DNA from 2 places in the Brevundimonas sp. RM1 genome. Region 2 is predicted to be linked to the other one. Evidence: riboswitches for the same ligand, from Rfam matches in the RefSeq annotation. Region 2 holds a riboswitch; the other holds the start of a gene.
The links. A riboswitch is a leader RNA that binds a small molecule or an ion and turns the genes downstream of it on or off. The one in region 2 is predicted to bind cobalamin.

Region 1: it holds a riboswitch for cobalamin, as region 2 does, so the genes downstream of both, ACU5AP_RS06735 (DUF1852 domain-containing protein) here and ACU5AP_RS12250 (TonB-dependent receptor plug domain-containing protein) in region 2, are expected to answer to the same signal.

Annotation. Positions count from the first base shown of each region.
Region 1 covers NZ_JBRERY010000005.1:4,601-14,806, reverse strand. Annotated here, with positions in the region: gene ACU5AP_RS06755 (TonB-dependent receptor domain-containing protein) at 1-1,508, opposite strand, end outside; gene ACU5AP_RS06750 (TonB-dependent receptor domain-containing protein) at 2,091-4,145, shown strand; gene ACU5AP_RS06745 (MerC domain-containing protein) at 4,228-4,605, shown strand; gene ACU5AP_RS06740 (methionine synthase) at 4,679-5,707, opposite strand; gene ACU5AP_RS06735 (DUF1852 domain-containing protein) at 5,736-6,722, opposite strand; cobalamin riboswitch at 6,833-7,048, opposite strand; gene ACU5AP_RS06730 (class I SAM-dependent methyltransferase) at 7,162-8,385, opposite strand; gene ACU5AP_RS06725 (cryptochrome/photolyase family protein) at 8,414-9,877, opposite strand; gene ACU5AP_RS06720 (DUF1365 domain-containing protein) at 9,867-10,206, opposite strand, start outside.
Region 2 covers NZ_JBRERY010000013.1:52,612-62,817, forward strand. Annotated here, with positions in the region: gene ACU5AP_RS12235 (ASCH domain-containing protein) at 46-444, shown strand; gene ACU5AP_RS12240 (HNH endonuclease) at 597-1,169, shown strand; gene cobU (bifunctional adenosylcobinamide kinase/adenosylcobinamide-phosphate guanylyltransferase) at 1,180-1,701, opposite strand; cobalamin riboswitch at 1,741-1,949, shown strand; gene ACU5AP_RS12250 (TonB-dependent receptor plug domain-containing protein) at 2,082-4,046, shown strand; gene cobD (threonine-phosphate decarboxylase CobD) at 4,051-5,061, shown strand; gene ACU5AP_RS12260 (ABC transporter substrate-binding protein) at 5,058-5,909, shown strand; gene ACU5AP_RS12265 (FecCD family ABC transporter permease) at 5,906-6,889, shown strand; gene ACU5AP_RS12270 (ABC transporter ATP-binding protein) at 6,886-7,662, shown strand; gene cbiB (adenosylcobinamide-phosphate synthase CbiB) at 7,652-8,599, shown strand; gene ACU5AP_RS12280 (cobyric acid synthase) at 8,587-10,059, shown strand; gene cobT (nicotinate-nucleotide--dimethylbenzimidazole phosphoribosyltransferase) at 10,056-10,206, shown strand, end outside.

The DNA.
Region 1 (10,206 bases), on a different contig from region 2:
CGCTGGGTCAGCTCATTGGTGTTGGTGGTGTTGCGGCGCACATAGTCCACGCACTCGGCCGACGGATCATGGTTGCCGAAGGGGTTGAAGCCCCCGGCGCAGAATTCCGACCCGCCGGTGGGGCTGTAGAGCAGGCGCGTGATGGCAGAACGGCTGACGCCGCCGGTCTGCACATTCTCGAAATCAGCCTTGGACGCGCTGGCGTAGGCTTCCCAGGTCCAGTCCTTGTAGCCCACCTGGCCCGACAGCCCGCCGATGAACTGATAGACGTTGTAGGCGTAGGATTGCAGGCGCTCGCCCGCGAAATCCAGATCCTTCCATAGGGCGAAATCCGCCGTGGGGTTCGGCCGCGAGGCCAGGATGTGGGCGAAGTCGGCCCCGATGTAGGGGTTGGTCACCGGCGCCGACAGGGCATAGGCCAAGCCCGCCAGCGTCGGGTTGAAGGTGCCCTCAGATTCATAACTGGTCAGCGAACCTTGCAGGAAGAAGTCGATCTCGGGCGTGATCTGATAATCGACGCGGCTGAACAGCGAATAGCGTTCGTTCTCGTTCTGGATGCGCCCGCGGTTCCAGCCCCACAGCATGTTGGTGCCGGCGGCGTTCAGGAAGTGGTTGTCGGTCTCGGGATCCTTCAGGTTCATCACGGGCGAGGCGCCGCCCAGGTTGAACAGGGTCTGGTCGCCGGTGTTGAAGCCGATCTGGCCGTTATAGAAGTTGCCCGCGCCCAGCACGGGATTGACGCCGTACTGCCCCACGAAGACGTCGTTCACGGCGCTCAACGTCGGACGGTTGCTGCCGAACCAGGCCGCCCCCTGGGAGATAATGGCCGTGTTGGACTGGCGGTTGCGCACGAAATAGTAGTCGCGCTTGGACTGATAGGCCACGTCGCGCATGGAGTAGTCGAGCGAGATCACCGCCCGGCCGCGCCCCTCGGCGAAGGCGTCGCCGGCCGTGATCGACGTGCGGAAGGTCTCGCCGTCGCCGTAGTCGCTAACGCCGTACTGGGACGCGACCGTCACCCCGCTGAAGTTGCGCTTCAGGATGAAGTTGACCACGCCCGCAGTGGCGTCCGAACCATAGGCGGTCGAAGCGCCGCCGGTGATGACCTCGACATTGCCGATCAGGGCTTCGGGGATGATGTTCAGGTCGACCGAGCCGTCCGGGTTGGACGGCTGCAGACGTTTGCCGTCCAGCAGCAGCAGGGTGCGCTTGGACCCCAGGCCGCGCAGGCTGGCGTAGGCCTGGCCGCCGTTCAGAGAGGTGGAGGACGACCCGGCCGTGCTCTGCCCCATGGCGCCCGAGAACTGGGGCATCTGGGTCAGGGCCTTTTCAACCGTGACCTGTCCGGTGTTCTCGATGGCCTCGGTGGTGACGGAAACCAGCGGGCTGTTGGAAGCGTAGTCGCGGCGGGCGATGCGCGACCCCGTGACGACGATTTCACTGACTTCGACGGCTGCGCCCGGATCTTCGGATGCTTCCTGAGCGACGGCGGCGTTCGCCGCGCTCATCAGGGCGACTGACGCGCACCCTCCGGCCAACAGGACGCGATACATCGCGGGGCCACGGCCCCGAGAACCACTAGAAAACATGAAATCCCCTCTATTTGCTGACGTTCTCACCAGCGCCCCTCAGCGCGGGCTGATCCCCCAAAGGCCCCCTTTTCGCCACTTTATTTTAAGCGAAAAATTTCTCCACACGGCCCGCATTGATATTTGAAATTCGAAATCATTTTCGAATTTAGGGGCTGATTGCAAAATCTCTGCCCATTTCAAGGCGGATGTGATGACGCTTTGAGGGAGAACTCAATTCCAGGGGGCGATTGAGACGCCAGGATCGGCGCGGCTCATCACGTTTCGTCCCAGTCGTCGATTCCTTGTCGACGGCGCCCAAGCGAACGCCAGCCCAAGAGACAGGGTCATGATCGCCCGGCACGGCCGAAGGGCGCGCGCTTCGCCGAGCGTGCATCCCGACGCAGACGGCCGCCCGCCTCTGCGAGGGGGCCGCCGCCCTCGTTTCGATCTCCGCCCGCACTCACTTGTGTAGTGTTATGATATAACATAATAGCAACCTTCTTCATGAACGGGGATGTCATGCACACACGATCGATCCTGCTCGCGGCCGCGAGTTTTTCAGCCGTATCGACGGCGGCCTGGGCGAACGCCCTGCCGCAATCGGGCCCGGCCTCGACGCGCGTCGAGGATGTGGTGGTGACGGCCGACGCCCTGGGTCGATCCGGCAGGGACGTGGTGTCCAATGTGGCGGTGCTGCGCGGCGACGAACTGATCCAGCGCCGACAATCGACCCTGGGCGAGACGCTGACCGGCCTGCCGGGCGTCAACTCCGACACCTTCGGCGGCGGGGCCAGCCGTCCGGTGATCCGCGGCCAGACCGCGCCCCGCGTCAAGGTTCTCAGCGACGGCTCGGCCCTGATGGACGCCTCCGAGGTCTCGCCCGACCACGCGGTCGGCGGCGAGCCTCTGCTGCTGGAGGGCGTCGAGATCCTGCGCGGCCCGTCCGCCCTGCTCTACGGCGGCGGCGCCATCGGCGGCGCGGTCAATCTGATCGACAGGAAGATCCCCACGCGCGTTCCCGAAAACGGCGGCGAAGGCGTCGCCGAGTTCCGCCTGGGCACGGCGGATAATGAGGAGGCCGGCGTGATCGGCCTGACCGCCGGGGCCGGCTCCTTCGCCATCCGCGTCGAGGCCGCCGGTCGCCGCACCGACGACTACGAGGTTCCGAACTTCGACGAGGCCACGCTGGACGGATCGTTTAACCGCAGTTCGACCGCGACTCTGGGCCTGTCATGGATCGGTTCGCGCGGCCATCTGGGCGCCGCCTATACGGAGCAGCGCAGCGAATACGGCCTGCCCGGCCACAGCCACGAGTACGAGTCCTGCCACCCGCACGGCTCCAAGCTGCATTGCGGCGGCCACGACCACGGCGACGGCGACCATGGCCACGATCATGACCATGACCCCGATCACGACCATGTCCCGATCGTCGACCTGATCAGCAAGCGCGTGGACGTGCGCGGCGAGATCCAGAATCCGTTCGCCGGGATCGAGCGCATCCGCTTCCGCGGCGGCTTCACCGACTATCGCCATGACGAGATCGACGACGGCGAGATCGCCACCACCTTCACCAACGAAGGCCATGACGCCCGCATCGAGGTGCAGCATGCCGCCATCGGCGGAGTGCGCGGCGTCATCGGCGCCCAGACCTCGCGCAGCGACTTCGCCGCCGTCGGCGCCGAGTCCTTCATCCCCGAAAGCCGGACCGAGAACCACGCCCTGTTCCTGGTCGAGGAATACGTCGCCGGCGACTGGCGCTTCGAAGGCGCCCTGCGCCAGGAATGGCAGGACGCCCGTGCGCGCGGACGACCCGACGCCGAGCACAAGCCCTTCTCCATCTCCGGCGCGGCCAGTTGGACCTTCACGCCCGGCTACATCGCCAGCGTGGCCCTGGCCCGTTCGCAGCGCGCGCCGACGGCGCAGGAGCTGTATGCGCGCGGCGTCCACCTGGCCACCAACACCTATGAGATCGGCGATCCCGATCTGGACGTCGAAACGGCCGTCTCGATCGAACTGGGCCTGAAGAAGATCGAGGGGGCCACGACCTTCGCCGCGAGCCTGTATCGCTATGATTACGACGGCTACGTCTATGCGCGGACGCTGGATCAGTTCGAGGACTTCCGCCTGATCCGCTACACCCAGGCCGACGCCCGCTTCGCCGGGATCGAGGGCCAGATCACCCACGACTTCCGGCCCGGCCTGTCAGCCACGGTGTTCGGCGACTACGTCCGCGCCGAGTTGAAGGGCGACGGGGGCGACCTGCCGCGCATTCCCGCTGGCCGACTGGGCGCGCGCGGCGACTTCTATCAGGGCGCCTGGTCGGGCAATCTGGAATACGTCCACGTCTTCACGCAGGACCGCATCGCCGCCTTCGAGCGCAAGACGCCCGGCTACGACATGGTCAACGCCACCTTGGCCTATGACGTCCCGACGATCGCCGACATCAACGGCCAGGTCTTCCTGCGCGGGACCAATCTGCTGGACGAGAAGGCGCTGAACCACGCCTCCTTCATCAGCCATCTGGCCCCGTTGCGCGGCCGCAATCTCGTCCTGGGATTCCGCGCCCGCTTCTGACCGCCCTTCCCTCTCCTCCTCCCCCGCCTGGCCGCGGCGTCATCGCGACGCCGCGGCCGCCCCTCCCCCGAAAGGACCGCCCATGACTACCCGCGCCCAAGCCTGGGGAGACGCCGCCGCCATCGGCCTGTCCGGCCTCTGCATGATCCATTGCCTGGCCCTGCCTCTGGTCGCGGGCCTGTTGCCGGTTCTGGGGTTATTCGCCGAGGCTCCCTGGGCGCACTGGGCCTTCGCCCTGACCGCCGCGCCCATCGCCGCCTGGACGCTGACTCGCCCTGCGCCGGACGGCCGTCGCGCCTGGCCCCTGATCGGCCTTGGCGCCGTCGGCGTCGCCCTGCTGTTCCTGGCCGCCGCCGAATGGCCGACGCACGAGGCCGAGACGCCGATCACCGTCGCCGGCGGCCTGCTGCTGAGCGCCGCCCACCTGATGAACTGGCGACGCAGGCCCCACGCCCACTGATACCCGGCAAGACCATTGACCGCCGTCGCGCGACCGAAGAGCTGACGCACCTCGGCCGCTTCGCTGATGTCGTTCAGGCCGAAAGCTCTTTCCGGATGATCTCGGCGCCGGCGCCCAGGGCTTTCAGCTTGCCGTTGGCGACCCGGCGAGACAGAGGGGCCATGCCGCAGTTGGTGGCGGGATAAAGCTTGTCGGCGTCCACGAACTGAAGCGCCTTGCGCAGGGTGTCTGCGACCTCATCCGGCGTCTCAATCGTGTCGGTCGCCACGTCGATGGCGCCGACCATCACCTTCTTGCCCCGGATCAGCTCGATCAGGTCCATCGGCACGCGCGAATTCTGGGCCTCCAGTGAAATGATGTCGATGCTGGATGTCTGCAGCTTGGGGAAGGCCTCCTCATACTGCCGCCATTCCGACCCCAGGGTCTTCTTCCATTCGGTGTTGGCCTTGATGCCGTAGCCGTAACAGATGTGGACGGCCGTCTCGCACTTCAGCCCTTCGACCGCCTTCTCCAGCATCGCCACGCCCCAGTCGTTCACCTTATCGAAGAAGACGTTGAAGGCGGGCTCGTCGAACTGGATGATGTCAACGCCTGCGGCTTCCAGCTCCCGCGCCTCTTCATTGAGGATTTTCGCGAATTCCCAGGCCAGTTTCTCGCGGCTGCCGTAGTGGTCGTCATAAAGGGTGTCGATCATCGTCATCGGCCCCGGCAGGGCCCATTTGATCGGCTGATCTGTCTGCTGGCGCAGGTATTCGGCGTCTTCGACGAAGACCGGCTTCTGACGGCTGACGGCGCCCACGATCACCGGCACGCTGGCGTCATAGCGGTTGCGGATGCGCATGGTCTTGCGCGTCTCGAAGTCCACGCCGTCCAGATGTTCGATGAAGGTGGTGACGAAATGCTGGCGGGTCTGTTCGCCGTCGCTGACGATGTCGATGCCGGCCCGGCGCTGATCGTCCAGCGACAGACGCAGGGCGTCCCGCTTGGCCTCGACCAGTTCCTCGCCCTCCAGCTTCCAGGGCGACCATAGGGTCTCGGGCTGAGCCAGCCAGACGGGTTTGGGCAGGCTGCCGGCGGTCGAGGTGGGCAACAGGGTTTTCATGACGGATGACTTTGTATGGAGAGGCTGATCAGGCGACGAAGCTGGCGGACCACTGGTCGAGGACGTCGCGGTACGGCTTGATGAAACGCTCTTCGACGAACCTGCCCTGCTCGACGGCCAGGCGGCTGCGCTCCTCGCGATCGTAGACGATGCGGGTCAGCGAATAGTCCTGACACTTCAGGCTGGGCTGGTACTGCTCGGTCGCCGGCGAATTGGCGTTGTAGATCTCGGGACGATAGATCTTCTGGAAGGTCTCCATGGTGCTGATCGTGCTGACCAGCTCCAGGTCGGTGTAGTCCGCCGTCAGATCGCCCACGTGGTAGAAGGCGAAGGGCGCCACGCTGCCCTTGGGCATGAAGTAGCGCACCTTCATCCCCATTTTCGCGAAATACTGATCGGTCGGCGAGAACGCGTCATTCTCGTACTCAAGACCCAGCACGGCGTGCTCATCGCCGGCCCGATGGTAGGTCTTGTTGCTCGACACGCTCAGACAGATGACAGGCGGCTTGCCGAAATTATCCCGATAGGCGCCCGAATTCAGGAAATGCTTGAACAGCTTTCCATGCAGGTCGCCGAACCCGTCCGGCGCGCCGGCGCCGGGGTGGTTCTTCATGTGCTCCGGCAGAACCACGCTGAAGTCGTAGTCGCGGACGTAGGAGGAAAAGTTGTTGCCGATGATCCCGTCGATCCGCTCACCGGTGTTTCTGTCGATGACCATCGTCTGAAGGATTTCAATCAGCGGGAAGGCGTCGGCGCCCTCGCTTGGCGAGACGCTCATTTCGACGGAGATGATCGTGAGTTCGACGGCGTAGCGATCCCCCTTGGGGTTGCCCCAGTGCGCCAGGGAGTTGAACCGGTTGTCGATCATCCTCAGGGTGTTGCGCAGGTTCTCCTGGCGGCTCTCGCCCCTGGCCAGGTTGGCGAAGTTGGTCGTGATCCGCGTGTTTTCAGCGGGAACATAATTCTCGTCGAGCGCGGTGCGCTTGATGCTGAAGGTGAATTCGCTGCTCGCCATGGTCTCTGCCGTTGATGCTGTGGCGAGACAGCGGACAGGGACGCGCGACCGCCTGCGCTCGGAATCGTCCCGTCGCGGCGCTCATGCGGCCTGACCGGACACCCCGCCGGAGGACGTTATCTGTCGGGGCAGGTCTCCTGGCTCACGGGTCATCGCCTCCGGTCCGGCCTTCCCGAGAGCGAACCCTCAGTGACACGAAATGGACTATCGGCTCGCCGCTCACAGTTGCGGGGGCAGCGCCGGCCTCGACCAAGGTCTCACCGGCTTCCCTCTTAGCTCCGCCTCGCCCGCAGGCGACGCGCAGAACCACGACGCGGTGAAGATGACACGCCCTAGTCCAGAGTCAATATCAATATAAAGATATGTTTATATCATTATGAAACTAAACAAGCAGGAAAGGTCGTTCGAGGTTCTCGTAAGCTCCATGACTCATGGCGGATCAGAAAGTCCGATCCAGGGCGATCTGGATCACGTCGGTGCGCCCCGAACGAAAACCCGCCTCGCAATAGGCCAGGTAGAAGCGCCAGAGACGGCGAAACCGGTCATCGAACGCCTGGCCGTCCTGGCGGATCTCCGTCCATGCGGCGTCGAACCGGCGCATCCATTCGGCCAGGGTGTCGGCGTAGTCCCCGCCGAAGCGTTCCACGGCCGTCCGGTTCAGTCCGGCGCTCTCGACCACGGGCGCCATCCTGGCCTCCGAGGGCAGCGAACCGCCGGGGAACACGTACTTCTGGATGAAGTCGGTGCGGGCGTCATACTCGTCGAACAGATCGTCCTGAATGGTGATGATCTGCAGTCCGGCGCGTCCGCCGGGCTTCAGGACGTCATGAACTTTCTGGAAGTAGGTCGGCCAGTATTCACGCCCCACGGCCTCGAACATCTCGATGGAGGCGACGCGATCGAAGCGTCCCTGAACGTCGCGATAGTCGATCAGGCGAATGTCCGCGCGCTCGGCCAGCCCCGCCTCGAACATCCGACGGCGGGCGTAGTCGTGCTGCTCGCGCGAGATGGTCACGCCGGTGACGACGGCGCCGACCTCGCGCGCCGCGAACTCGGCGAAACCGCCCCAGCCGCAGCCGATCTCCAGCACGCTGTGACCCGGCTGCAGATCCATGAGGCGCGCCAGGGCGGCGTATTTCGCCCGCTGGGCCTCCTGCAGCGACTGCCCCGGCCGCTCAAACCGCGCCGCGGAATAGGTCATGGAAGGGTCCAGCCACGCCGAATAGAAGGCGTTGCCCAGATCATAGTGGGCGTGGATGTTGCGGCGCGATCCGCGACGACTGTTGCGGTTCAGCCTATGGCCCAGCCAGTTGACCGCGTTCATCAGGGGATTGCCGTCGAACAGGCGCCTGATGTGGTCATAGTTGTTGACCAGGGTCTCCAGCAGAACCGCCAGGTCCGGCGTATCCCACTCCCCCGCCATATAGCCCTCGGCGAAACCGATGTCGCCGCTCTTCAGCACCCGGGCGGCGAAGCGCGGATCGCGGGTGACCAGAACGGCCGAATGCCCCGGCGATCGGCCGGTCAGCTGTCGGCTCGAGCCGTCGGGCAGCACCAGGGTCAGCCGCCCCCAGGTCCAGTTCGAGGACAACAGCCGCAGCAGCAGGTCGAGCACAGGGGCCGATGTCTTTTCCCGCCGGTCGCCGTAGAAGGTCGTGGTCATGGCGTCACAAGCCTCTTGCGTAACGGCGTCATAGCGCCTCGTCATCCACGCGTCGTCCCGAGACCGCCTTCAGCGCCTCCAGGGCCCGCGCCCGCGCGTCGCCATGATCCACGATCGGACGTGGATAGTCGCGCCCCAGACTGATGCTCGCCTCGGCCAGAACAGCGCCCGGCGCCGTCCATGGCGCGTGCAGCCAGCGGTCCGGCAAGGCGCGAAGTTCAGGAACCCAGCGACGGACATAACGGCCGACAGGATCGAACTTCTCGCCCTGGGCCACAGGGTTGAAGATGCGGAAATAGGGAGCGGCGTCGGCGCCGGAACCGGCGACCCACTGCCAATTCTGCACATTGCTGGCCAGATCCGCGTCCACCAGCGTGTCCCAGAACCAGGCCTCGCCCTCGCGCCAGTCGATCAGCAGATGCTTGATCAGGAAGGAGGCGACCACCATCCGCACGCGGTTGTGCATCCAGCCGGTCGCCCACAGCTCCCGCATCCCCGCATCGACCAGGGGATAGCCGGTCCGCCCTCTCTTCCACGCCTGCAGCCGCTCGGGATCGGTGCGCCAGGGCATGGCGTCGAACTCGGGCCGGAAGGCCCGCTCGGTCACGTAGGGGAAGTGATGCAGCAAATGGGCCGAGAACTCTCGCCAGCCTATCTCGGCGACGAACTTGTCAGCCTGGACGGAGGCGACACGCCCTTCGACGGCGGCGGCGCGAACGGCCCGAACCACGCCGCGCGGACTGATCTCGCCCCAGTGCAGGTGCGGCGACAGGCGCGACGTTCCGTGACGCCCCGGCACGTCCCGCCCCGCGGCATAGTCCGCCAGGCCGCCGTCGATAAAGGCGGACAGGGCTGCCGCGGCCCCCGCCTCGCCCGGCGTCCAGTCGAAGCCGCCTGACCAGTCGGGCGCCGAGGGATGCAGTCCCCATGCGTCGAGATCGTCGCCGGCCGGTCCCTCGGGCGTGGTCAAACTCTCGGGCGCGGGCGTCGCCGGCTTTTCAGGCACGACTTGCAACAGCGCCTTCAGGAAGGGGGTGAAGACCCGATAGGGCTTCCCTTCACCCGTCAGCACGGCGCCGGGACGCACCAGCAGACCGCCGTTGAAGCCGTGGCTGTCGACGCCTTCGGCCTTCAGGGCATGGGCGATGTCGGCGTCCCGGGCGAAGGCGTCCGGTTCGAAGCGCCGGTTCATGAAGACCCCGTCCGCGCCCGTCTCGTCGATCAGACGGCGCAGTTCGGCCTCGCTGTCGCCGCGCCGCAGGATGAGCCGCCCCCCGCGTCCGCTCAGCGCCGCATCGAGCGCCCGCAGCGACTTGTCCAACCACCACAGGGAGGCGGCGCCGAGACGACGCCCCTCTCCGCTCTCGTCCAGGATGTAGACCGGCAAAATCGGCCGTCCGGTCGCGATCGCGGCCGTCAGCGCCGGATTGTCCGTCAGCCGGAGATCGCGCCGAAACCACAGGATGACGGGACGCGAGAACTCACCGGCCAAGACGGCTCTCCCGCGCTTGTTTTTGAATCGTCACAGGCTCCCAGGCGGGCGACGGCTGACGGGTCAGAGGAACCCGCTTCAGCCAGAGTTTCAGCGCCTCCCAATGAATCGCAGCCACGACCTTGAGCGTCAGGAACGGCAGGGCGACCGCCGCTGACAGCAGATCGGCGTCGGTCAGGTCATGGCGCTCGCCCGACATGGCGGCCGTGATCAGCACGCCGCCCGAGTCGACGCCATCGATGGTCAGGTCCAGACGCTCGCCCGGCGCATGGCCGCGAAATTCATAGTCCATCTCCATCCCCATGAAGGGCGAGACATACAGGGCCTTG
Region 2 (10,206 bases):
AGTTCGCCGCCTGTCCTGGCGCCGCAACCCGTTGTTGAGTTCTCCATGACCGATCTTCCCAACATCTATGCCGCCGTGCCCCGGTGGGCGTTTGGCGACAACCCCGGCTTGGCTGATGAACTGCTGGCCTTGGTGCTGGACGGACGCAAGCGCGCCACCTGTTCCTCCCTGGTCTCCTGTCAGGCGGACGTGATGCCGGCTGTGGGCGACCTCAGCGTCATCCTCGACGGGGGCGGTCGTCCGACCTGCGTGATCCGCACGACCGAGGTCCGTATCCTGGCTTTCGATCAGGTCGACGAGGACTTCATGCGAGCCGAGGGCGAAGGCGACCTGTCGGCCCAATACTGGCGCGAGGGCCATCAGACCTATTTCGAGCGCGAGGGCGTGTTCGCGCCGGACATGCCGCTCGTGTGTGAGCGGTTCGAACTGGTCGAGGTCTTCTGACGGGGGCGTCACGAACGGGGGCGTCACGAAAACGCGTCGTATCCGTCATGGCGATGCGGGGGAATCAGGCGTAGGGTTTTCGCATCAGACCAAGGAAGGAGACGTGTCTTCAGTCCTGTCGCGTCGATAACCCCCCGTATGAGCGGGAGGGCCTGATGCAGGTCCTGTCCCGCCCGCCGTCCGGCTTTCCAGCCCTGGTGCTGAACGCCGATTTCAGGCCCTTGTCCTATTTCCCCTTGTCGCTGTGGCCGTGGGAAGAGGTGGTCAAGGCCGTGTGGCAGGATCGCGTCGACGTGGTCGCCACCTATGACAAGGTCGTGCGCAGTCCTTCGCTGGAGATGCAACTGCCCAGCGTGGTCTGCCTGAAGTCCTATGTGGATCAGGACCGCAAGCCGGCCTTCACCCGTTTCAACGTCTTCCTGCGCGACGGTTTCGCCTGCCAGTATTGCGGCGAGCCGGGCTCGTCCCAGGATCTGACCTTCGATCACGTCATCCCCCGCTCGCGCGGCGGGCGCACGACGTGGCAGAACATCGTCGCCGCCTGCGGTCCCTGCAACCTGCGCAAGGGCGGCCGCACGCCCGGTCAGGCCCAGATGCCTCTGCGCCGCACCGCCCACCAGCCCAGCGCCTGGCAGCTTCAGCAGGCGGGGCGGCGTTTCCCGCCCCACTTCCTGCACCAGAGCTGGCTCGACTACCTCTACTGGGACATCGAGCTGGAGCCTTAGGCGGTTCCGGTCAGATCCGCTCCAGCGGCAGGCGCATTCCCGCCACGATCAGGCAGGCCGTATCGGCGACGGCGGCGATGCGCTGGTTCAGGCGGCCGGCCTCGTCGCGGAAGCGGCGGCCCAGCGGGTTGTCGGGCACCAGCGACCAGCCGACTTCGTTGCTGACCACCCACAGCGTGGCGGGGCAGGCGGCCAGGGCTTGGGCCAGGTCGTCGACGGCGGCGGCCAGGTCGCGCTCGGCCAGCATCTGATTGCTGAGCCACAGCGTCAGGCAGTCGACCACCGCCACGTCCTTAGCCGACAGGGCGCGCACGGCTTCGGCCAGGTTCAGCGGCGCCTCGACCTGGCGCCAGCCCTGGCCGCGCTCGGCCTGATGGCGGGCGATGCGGTCGCGCATCTCGTCGTCGAAGGCCTCGGCGGTGGCGATGAAGACGGGCGGGCGGCCCGTCGCCTCGGCGGCCTGTTCGGCCTGTCGCTGTGCGTAGCCGCTCTTGCCGGAGCGGGCGCCGCCGAGAACCAGGGTCAGGGTCATGCGTCGTCTCTCCGGTTGACCTGAACGGCGCGCGGTCCTACTGCCACGGTCGCGTCAGGTTCCCCGAAAGGGGATTGAAAGGGAACGGAGTGTGAAACTCCGGCTGTTCCCGCAACTGTAAGCGGCTAGCCCGCGCGTCATACGCCACTGGCGGTCCGGAAGGCCACGGCCTGAACGACTTCTGGGAAGGCGACGCGCACCGGCCTTGACCCGCGAGCCAGGAGACCTGCCTGTCGCCGTCGTTCTCCGCGCGGTCGGGATGTGCCGGGCGGTCGAGGCAACTCGTGTGACGACAGTCGTAAACCAGCCGCGTCAGCGGCCGCCTTCGCTCATCCGGGCGGCGGGCGGTCCGGCGCGGCGTCGTCATATGGAGAACCGGAATGAACCGGACCGCCTTCGCTACCCTGGCCGCCGCCAGCCTTCTGGCCGCCGCCCCCGCCTTCGCCGCAGAAGTCCTAGACCAGCAGGCCGCCGCCCCCGACGTGGCGGGCCGCGCCGGCGCCACCGCCGTCGAGGACGTGGTCGTCACCGCCAACCGCTCGGCCCAGCCGATCGAGCGCGTCGGCGCCTCGGTCACCGTCCTGACCCAGGCCGCCCTCGAGGCGCGCCAGACTCCGGTCGTGGCCGAACTTCTGGCCCAGACGCCGGGCGTCAGCTTCACCCGCAACGGCGGGCCGGGCACCTCGACGGGCGTCAACATCCGCGGCGCCGAGAGCCAGCACACCGTCGTCCTGATCGACGGGGTCAAGCTGAACGACCCGTCCTCGACCCAGGGGGGCTTCAACTTCGGCAATCTGCTGGTCGGCGACACCGCGCGCATCGAGGTGCTGCGCGGCGCCCAGTCGACCCTGTGGGGCAGCCAGGCCATCGGCGGCGTGGTCAACATCGTCACCGCCGAACCGACCGAAGCCCTGCAAGGCAGCCTCGACGCCGAGGCCGGCGCGCGCGGCACGACCTATTTCCGGGGCGGCGTCGGCGGGGCCAACGAGCGCCTGAGCTGGCGTCTGGCCGCCAGCCGCTATGACACCGACGGCTTCTCGGCCTTCGCCAAGGGGACCGAGGACGACGGCTATGCCAACACCGGTCTGTCGGGCCGCCTGAACGTCAAGGTGACGGACGCTGTTTCGCTGGACCTGCGCTCGGTCTGGTCCAGCGGCCGCAACGACTTCGACGCCTTCAACGGCGACAGCCGCGAATACGGCAAGACCCAGGAGCTGGTCGCCTACGCCGGTCTGAACTTCGACCTGCTGGACGGCCGGTTCCGCAACCGCATCGGCTACGCCCACACCGACACCGATCGCCGCAACTTCAACCCGGACAACAAGGTCCAGACCCTGACCTTCGACGCCGAGGGCCAGAACCGCCGCTGGGAATATCAGGGCGCCTTCGCCTTCACCGAGGCCCTGAACGCGACCTTCGGCCTGGAGCACGAGAAGTCGGAGATGAAGACCCGCTCGCCCGGCGACTGGAACCCGAACCCGGCCTTCGGTCGCGGCGAGGCCGAGCTGAACAGCGCCTATGGCCAGGTGCAGTGGACGGTGCTGGACGGCCTGACCCTGACCGGCGGCCTGCGCTATGACGATCATGCGCAATATGGCGACAACCTGCTGGGCCAGGTCGCGGCGGCCTGGGCCCTGAACGAGGGCGATACGGTGGTCCGCGCCAGCTGGGGCCAGGGCTCCCGCGCGCCGGGGCTGTATGAGTTGTACAGCGAGTACGGCAACCTGACGCTTCAGCCCGAAGAATCCGAGAGCTGGGAAGTCGGCGTCGAGCAACGTTTATTCCAGGACGCAGTAGTCTCGCTGACCTACTTCAACCGGCAGAACGACAACGAAATCGGTTATTTTGATTGCTGGACCTATACGTCCCCGTTGTGCGCGGTCAACGGCGTGTCTCGGGGCGGTTTCTATGGCAACATCGTTCGTACGGAGGCGCAAGGGATCGAAGCCGCCGGGCGATGGGCGGTGGGTGATCGACTGACCGTTTCGGCCAACTACACTTGGACAGACGCTGAAGCGGTCAAAGCCGCCGATCCTAAGCATAATGGCAAGCGCCTGACGCGCCGTCCCGAACACATGGGCAATTTGCACGTCGATTACGCTTGGGCATTCGGCCTAAAGACGGGCGTGGGGGTTCGTTACGTCGGCGAAACCTTCAATGACGCCGCCAACACGGTGAAGGTCGACGCCTACACCCTGGTCGATATCCGTGCCTCCTATCCGATCGACGATCATCTGGAAGTCTACGGCCGGATCGAGAACGCCTTCGACGAGGACTATCAGACGGTCCTGAACTACGGCGCGCCGGGACGTGGCGTGTTCGGCGGCGTTCGCGTCCGGTTCTGATGCGATGAAGGACGCCGCGTTCCTGACGACGGCGACCCGGCACGGCGGCGGCCTGATGACGGCCGCCGCCGCCTATCCCGACGCGCCGCAGCCCTGGCTGGACCTGTCCACGGGGATCAATCCCGAGCCGTGGCGGGGGGCGCGTGCGTCGGAGGAGGCGCTGAACCGCCTGCCCGATCCCGCCGCCCTGGCGGCGTTGGAGACGGTCGCCGCAGCCGCCTTCGGCGCTGCGCCCGAGCGGACGGCGGCGGTCGCGGGGGCCGAGGCGGCGATCCGTCTTCTGCCCCTATTGCTGGGCGTGCGGGCGGTCGAGATCGTCGGCCCGACCTACGGCGCCCACGCCGAGGCCTGGCGGGCGGCGGGCGTGGCGACGCGTCTGATCGCGCCCGATCAGGCGGCGGCCTCGCAGGCGGGCGTGCTGGTCGTCGTCAATCCGAACAATCCCGACGGCCGCCTGATCCGGCGGACCGATTTGATCGCCATGGCGCGGGCGCGCTCCAAGGCGGGGCGCTGGCTGGTGGCGGACGAGTCCTTCATCGAATGCGCGCCCGGCGACAGCGTGTCGGACCTGGCCGAGCCGGGGCTGATCGTCCTGCGCTCCTTCGGCAAATTTTATGGTCTGGCCGGGGTGCGGCTGGGCTTCATGCTGGCGGCGCCCGAGCTGATCCGGCGATTGCGCGCGCTTCAGGGCGACTGGCCGGTCGGCGCCGACGCCCTGGCGCTGGGGCTGGGCGCCTACGCCGACGAGGCCTGGCGGCGCCGGACCGAGGCGGCCCTGGCCGAACGGGCCGACCGGCTGGACGACCTGCTGGCGCGGGCGGGGTTTCAGATCATCGGCGGGACCAGTCTGTTTCGCATGACGCGCACGCCCCACGCCGCGCGCTGGTTCCAGCACCTGTGCCGCGCGGGAATCCTGACCCGGCCGTTCGACCATACGCCCGACGCCCTTCGCTTCGGCGTTCCGGCCGAGCGCGACTTCCCTCGACTGCGACGCGCGCTGGAGGCCTTCGGATGAGGGCGACCCGGCGACAGGCGTTGGCGGGCGCGGGGGCCATGCTGGTCGCCGGACCGGCTGCGGCCAACACTGCGCCGCGTCGCGTGGTGTCGCTGAACGCCTGCCTCGACGCCGTTCTGGTCCACGTCGCCGACCGGGGACAGATCGTCGCCCTCAGCCACTATGCGCGCGAGCCGGTCGGCTCGACCATTTCCGAGGTGGCCAAGACCCTGCCCTTCACCTGGGAGACGGCGGAGGAGGTCATCGCCCTGCGCCCCGATCTGGTGCTGACCAGCCGCCACAGCGCCCTGGCCACCCGCAATGCGCTGGGCCGTCTGAACATTCAGACCGAGCTGTTCTCGGTGCCCGACAGCGTGGCCGCCAGCCTGGATCAGGTGCGCGAGGTCGCCCGCCTGGTCGGCCGTCCGGCGCGGGGCCAGGCCTTGATCGCGCGCATCGAGGCGGCCATCGCCGCCGCCGCCCCGCCGCCCGGATCGCCGCCGCTGACGGCCCTGATCTACCAGCCCAACGGTTTCGCCGCCGGGCGCGGCACCTTGATGGACGAGATGATGACCCGCGCCGGGTTTCAGAACGTCGCCGCCCGTTATGGCCTGGGCAAATGGGGCAATGTGCCGGTCGAGCGCCTGCTGGCCGACCCGCCGCAGGTGCTGCTCAGCGGCGTGCCGGTGCGCGGCTCGCGCACATGGGCCGACCGGGTCATGCGACATCCGGCGCTGAAGTCCCTGTCCGGCCGGATGGTGCAGGCGCAACTGGAAGAGAAGCTGCTCTATTGCGGCGGGCCGGTGCTGATCCAGACCGCCGCCGCCCTGGCGCGCGCGCGCCGTACGGCGCTGGAGGCTCTGACATGACCCTGCCGCGTCCTCTGGTGATGATCGGACTTCTGCTCCTGATCGTCGCCCTGTCCGTCGCCAGCATGAGCGCCGGCCGCGTCTGGATCCCCTGGAGCGATTGGGCGAGCCAGCGCGGCGATCCCGCCTGGGCCATCCTGTTCGAGCTGCGCCTGCCGCGCACGGTGCTGGCCCTGATGGTCGGGGCGGTGCTGGGCCTGACCGGGGCGGCGTTGCAGGGCTACACCCGCAACCCGCTGGCCGATCCGGCGATCCTGGGCGTGTCGACCATGGCGGCGTTGGGGGCGGTGCTGACCTTCTATCTGGGCGCGGCGGCCAGCGCGCCGTGGGTGCTGCCGGTCGCGGCCATGATCGGGGCGGGGGTCGGCGTGTTGCTGCTGCTGGCCCTGGCGGGGGCGACCAGCAGCGTCGTCACCTTCATCCTGGCCGGGGTGGTGATCCAGACCATGGCGGGGGCGGGGGTCGCCCTGGCGCTGAACCTGGCGCCCAATCCCTGGGCGGTGAACGAGATCGTCAACTGGCTGATGGGGTCGCTGGCTGACCGCAGCGTGGTCGAACTGAGGTTGGCGGCGCCGGGCATGATCCTGGGGTGCCTGCTGCTGTTGACCCAAGGCCGGACGCTGGACGCCCTGACCCTGGGCGAGGCGGGGGCGCGGTCGCTGGGCGTGCGGCTGGATGTCGGGCGCATGATGCTGGCGCTGGGCGCGGCCCTGGCGGTCGGCTCGGCGGTGGCGGTGACGGGGTCGATCGGCTTCGTCGGCCTGATCGTGCCGCATCTGCTGCGGCCCCTGATCGGCGCCCGGCCCAGCGGCCTGTTGCTGCCCTCGGCCCTGGGCGGGGCGGCGTTGACGCTGGCGGCGGACATCCTGGTGCGGCTGACGCCCGCCTCGACCGAGATCAAGCTGGGCGTGGCTATGGCGGCCCTGGGCGGCCCCTTCTTCCTGGCCCTGCTTATCAGCATGAGAAGGAAGCTGGCATGAGCATCCTGAGCGTGGAGAACCTGTCCGTCCGACTGGGCGACAAGGCGGTGCTGAACGGCGTCGACGCGGCCTTCGCGCCGGGGCTGGTGACGGCGATCGTCGGACCGAACGGGGCGGGCAAGTCGACGCTGCTGGACTGTCTGGCGGCGCTGCGGACGCCCGACGCGGGCCGGGTGACGCTGGACGGCCGAGCATTGCGCGACCTGCCTGCGCGCGCGCGATCACGGCGCATCGCCTACCTGCCCCAGAACGCCGAGATCGCCTGGGCGGTCGAGGGGCGCACCTTCGTCGGCCTGGGCCGCACGCCTTACGTCGGCGCCTGGGGCTTGAGGGCGGACGACCGCGCCGCCGTGGCCCGCGCCATGGCGGTGGCAGGGGTGGACGCCTTCGCCGACCGCGTCGTCTCGACCCTGTCGGGCGGCGAGCGGGCGCGCGTCCTGATCGCCCGCGCCCTGGCCGGAGAGCCGCAATGGCTGCTGGCGGACGAGCCGCTGGCGGGCCTTGATCCGGGTCATGTGCTGGACGCCTGCGACCTGTTCCGGCGGCTGGCGGATGAAGAGGGGCGGGGCGTCGTCCTGACCCTGCACGACCTAGACGCCGCCCTGCGCGTGGCGGATCGGGTGATCGTCCTGGCTGAGGGACGCGTGCTGGCCGACGCCGCCCCGGCCGAGGCCCTGTCGCCCGAAGTGCTCAAGGCGGCGTACGGCGTCGAGGCGCGCACCCTGGACGGCGCGCGCGGCCCGGTGCTGGAGATGGTCGGCCGTGCCCGTTAGCAGCCTGCCCACGCCCTGGATCGTCGCGGGCGCCCTGCTGGTCGAGGGCGTCGTCGGCTGGCCCCGGCGCCTGTCGCATCCGGTGGCGTGGATCGGCGCCCTGATCGCGGTGCTGGAGCGGCGCTGGAACAAGACGGAGCAGCCGGAGGGCGCGCGCCGCGCTCTGGGCGTCGTCACGGTCCTGACCCTGATCGCCGTCGCAGGCGGCGCAGGCTGGGGCGTGCAGGCGCTGGCCGCCGCCTCGCCGTTGTGGCGGGGGGGGGCGCTGCTGCTGGTCTGCGGCGCGACGGGGCTGGCGGCGCGCAGCCTGTTCGACCACGTCCGCGCCGTGGCTCGACCGCTGAAGACAGGCGACCTGCCCGCCGCGCGTCTGGCGGTCGGCATGATCGTCGGTCGCGACGTCGAGGCGATGGACGAGAACGAGATCGCGACCGCCGCCCTGGAAAGCCTGGCCGAGAGCTTCTGCGACGGCGTGGTCGCGCCGGTCTTCTGGTTCGTGATCGGCGGCCTGCCGGGGCTGTTCATCTATAAGGCGGTCAACACCGCCGACAGCATGATCGGCCATATGGAGCTGCGCTGGCGCGCCTTCGGCTGGGCGGCGGCGCGGACCGACGACGTGATGAACTGGATCCCGGCGCGCATCGCGGGCGCCTTGATCGCTCTAGGCGGCGCGGGCGGCTGGCGCATCATGTGGCGCGATGCGGGCGCGCATGCCTCGCCCAACGCCGGGTGGCCCGAGGCGGCCATGGCGGGCGCGCTGCGGGTTCGACTGGGCGGGCCGGTCCGCTATGACGGCGTCATGACCGACCGACCTGTCTTCGGCGACTGGGCGCCGCCGTCCGCCCATGATCTGAAACGCGGGCTGAAGGTTTACGGCGTCGCCTGCGCCCTGTTGCTGATGCTGCTGATCGCGGGGGGCTTCGCATGGCCGCGCTGATGATTCAGGGCTGCGGCTCGGACGTGGGCAAGTCGGTGCTGGTCGCCGGTCTGTGCCGCGTCTTCGCCAATCGCGGCCTGACAGTGCGGCCGTTCAAGCCGCAGAACATGTCCAACAACGCCGCCGTCACAGCTCCCGATCCTGAGGGCCGCACCGGCGAGATCGGCCGCGCCCAGGCGCTTCAGGCTCTGGCCTGCCGCACCCCGGCGACCGTCGACATGAACCCTGTCCTGCTGAAGCCGCAGAGCGACACCGGCGCCCAGCTGGTCGTGCGCGGTCAGGTCGAAGGCGTGTGGCAGGCGGCGGGTTATCAGGACCGCAAGGCCGCCCTGCTGGACGTGGTGCTGGACAGCTTCCGCAGTCTTCAGGCCGAGGCCGATCTGGTAATCGTCGAGGGCGCGGGCAGTCCGGCCGAGACCAACCTGCGCGCCGGGGACATCGCCAACATGGGCTTCGCCAGCGCGGCGGATGTGCCGGTGGTGCTGGTCGGAGACATCGACCGGGGCCATGTGATCGCCTCCCTGGTCGGCGCCCATGCGGTGCTGGACGACGAGGACCGGGCCATGATCCGGGGCTTCATCATCAACAAGTTTCGCGGCGATCCGGCCCTGTTCGATCAGGGCCGGGTCGAGATCACGCGGCGCACGGGCTGGCCGGATCTGGGCATGGCGCCGTGGCTGGCGGATGCGCGGTCGCTTCCGGCCGAGGACGCCGTGGTGCTGGAGCGTTCGGGCGGCGCGCGCGGCGGAAGAGTGCGGATCGCCGTGCCCATGCTGTCGCGCATCGCCAATTTCGACGACTTCGATCCGTTGCGGCATGAGCCGGGCGTGGACTTCGGCTTCGTGCCGCCGGGGCAGGCCCTGCCGGGGGATGCCGACCTGATCATCCTGCCGGGAACCAAGGCGACGCTGGCCGATCTGGCGTTTCTGCGGACGCAGGGCTGGGACGTGGACATCGCCGCCCATGTGCGGCGCGGCGGGCGGGTGCTGGGCGTGTGCGGCGGCTATCAGATGTTGGGCCGCACGATCAGCGACCCGGACGGCGTCGAGGGCGTGGCGGGTTCGGCGCCGGGGCTGGGCCTGCTGGACATCGAGACGGTGCTGGCGGGGGCCAAGACCCTGCGACGGGTCGAGGGACGGCTGACGCCCTCGGGGGCGGCGGTTCAGGGCTATGAGATTCACATCGGCCGCACCGACGGGCCCGACACGGCGCGGCCGGTCGCCGTGATCGACGGAACGGCGCACGGCGCGCGCTCATGCGACGGGCGGATCGCGGGCCTCTATGTCCACGGCCTGTTCGACCGGACCGATGCGCGGGCGGCCCTGTTGGCGGAGGTCGGGGCCCCATCTGACGGCGTGGATCAGGGCGCGCGGGTGGATCAGGCGCTGGACCGCATCGCCGCCGTTCTGGAAACCCATTTCGACATTCCGGCGCTGGCCCGGATCGCAGGACTGACATGACCGAACTGACCGAGCTTTTCTCCGTTCCGCCGCTGGATCAGGGGTTACGCGAGCCGCTGCGGCAGGCGCTGGACGGCAAGGCCAAGCCGGTCGGCGCACTGGGCCGGATCGAGGATCTGGCCCTGACGCTGGGTCTGATCCAGCAGA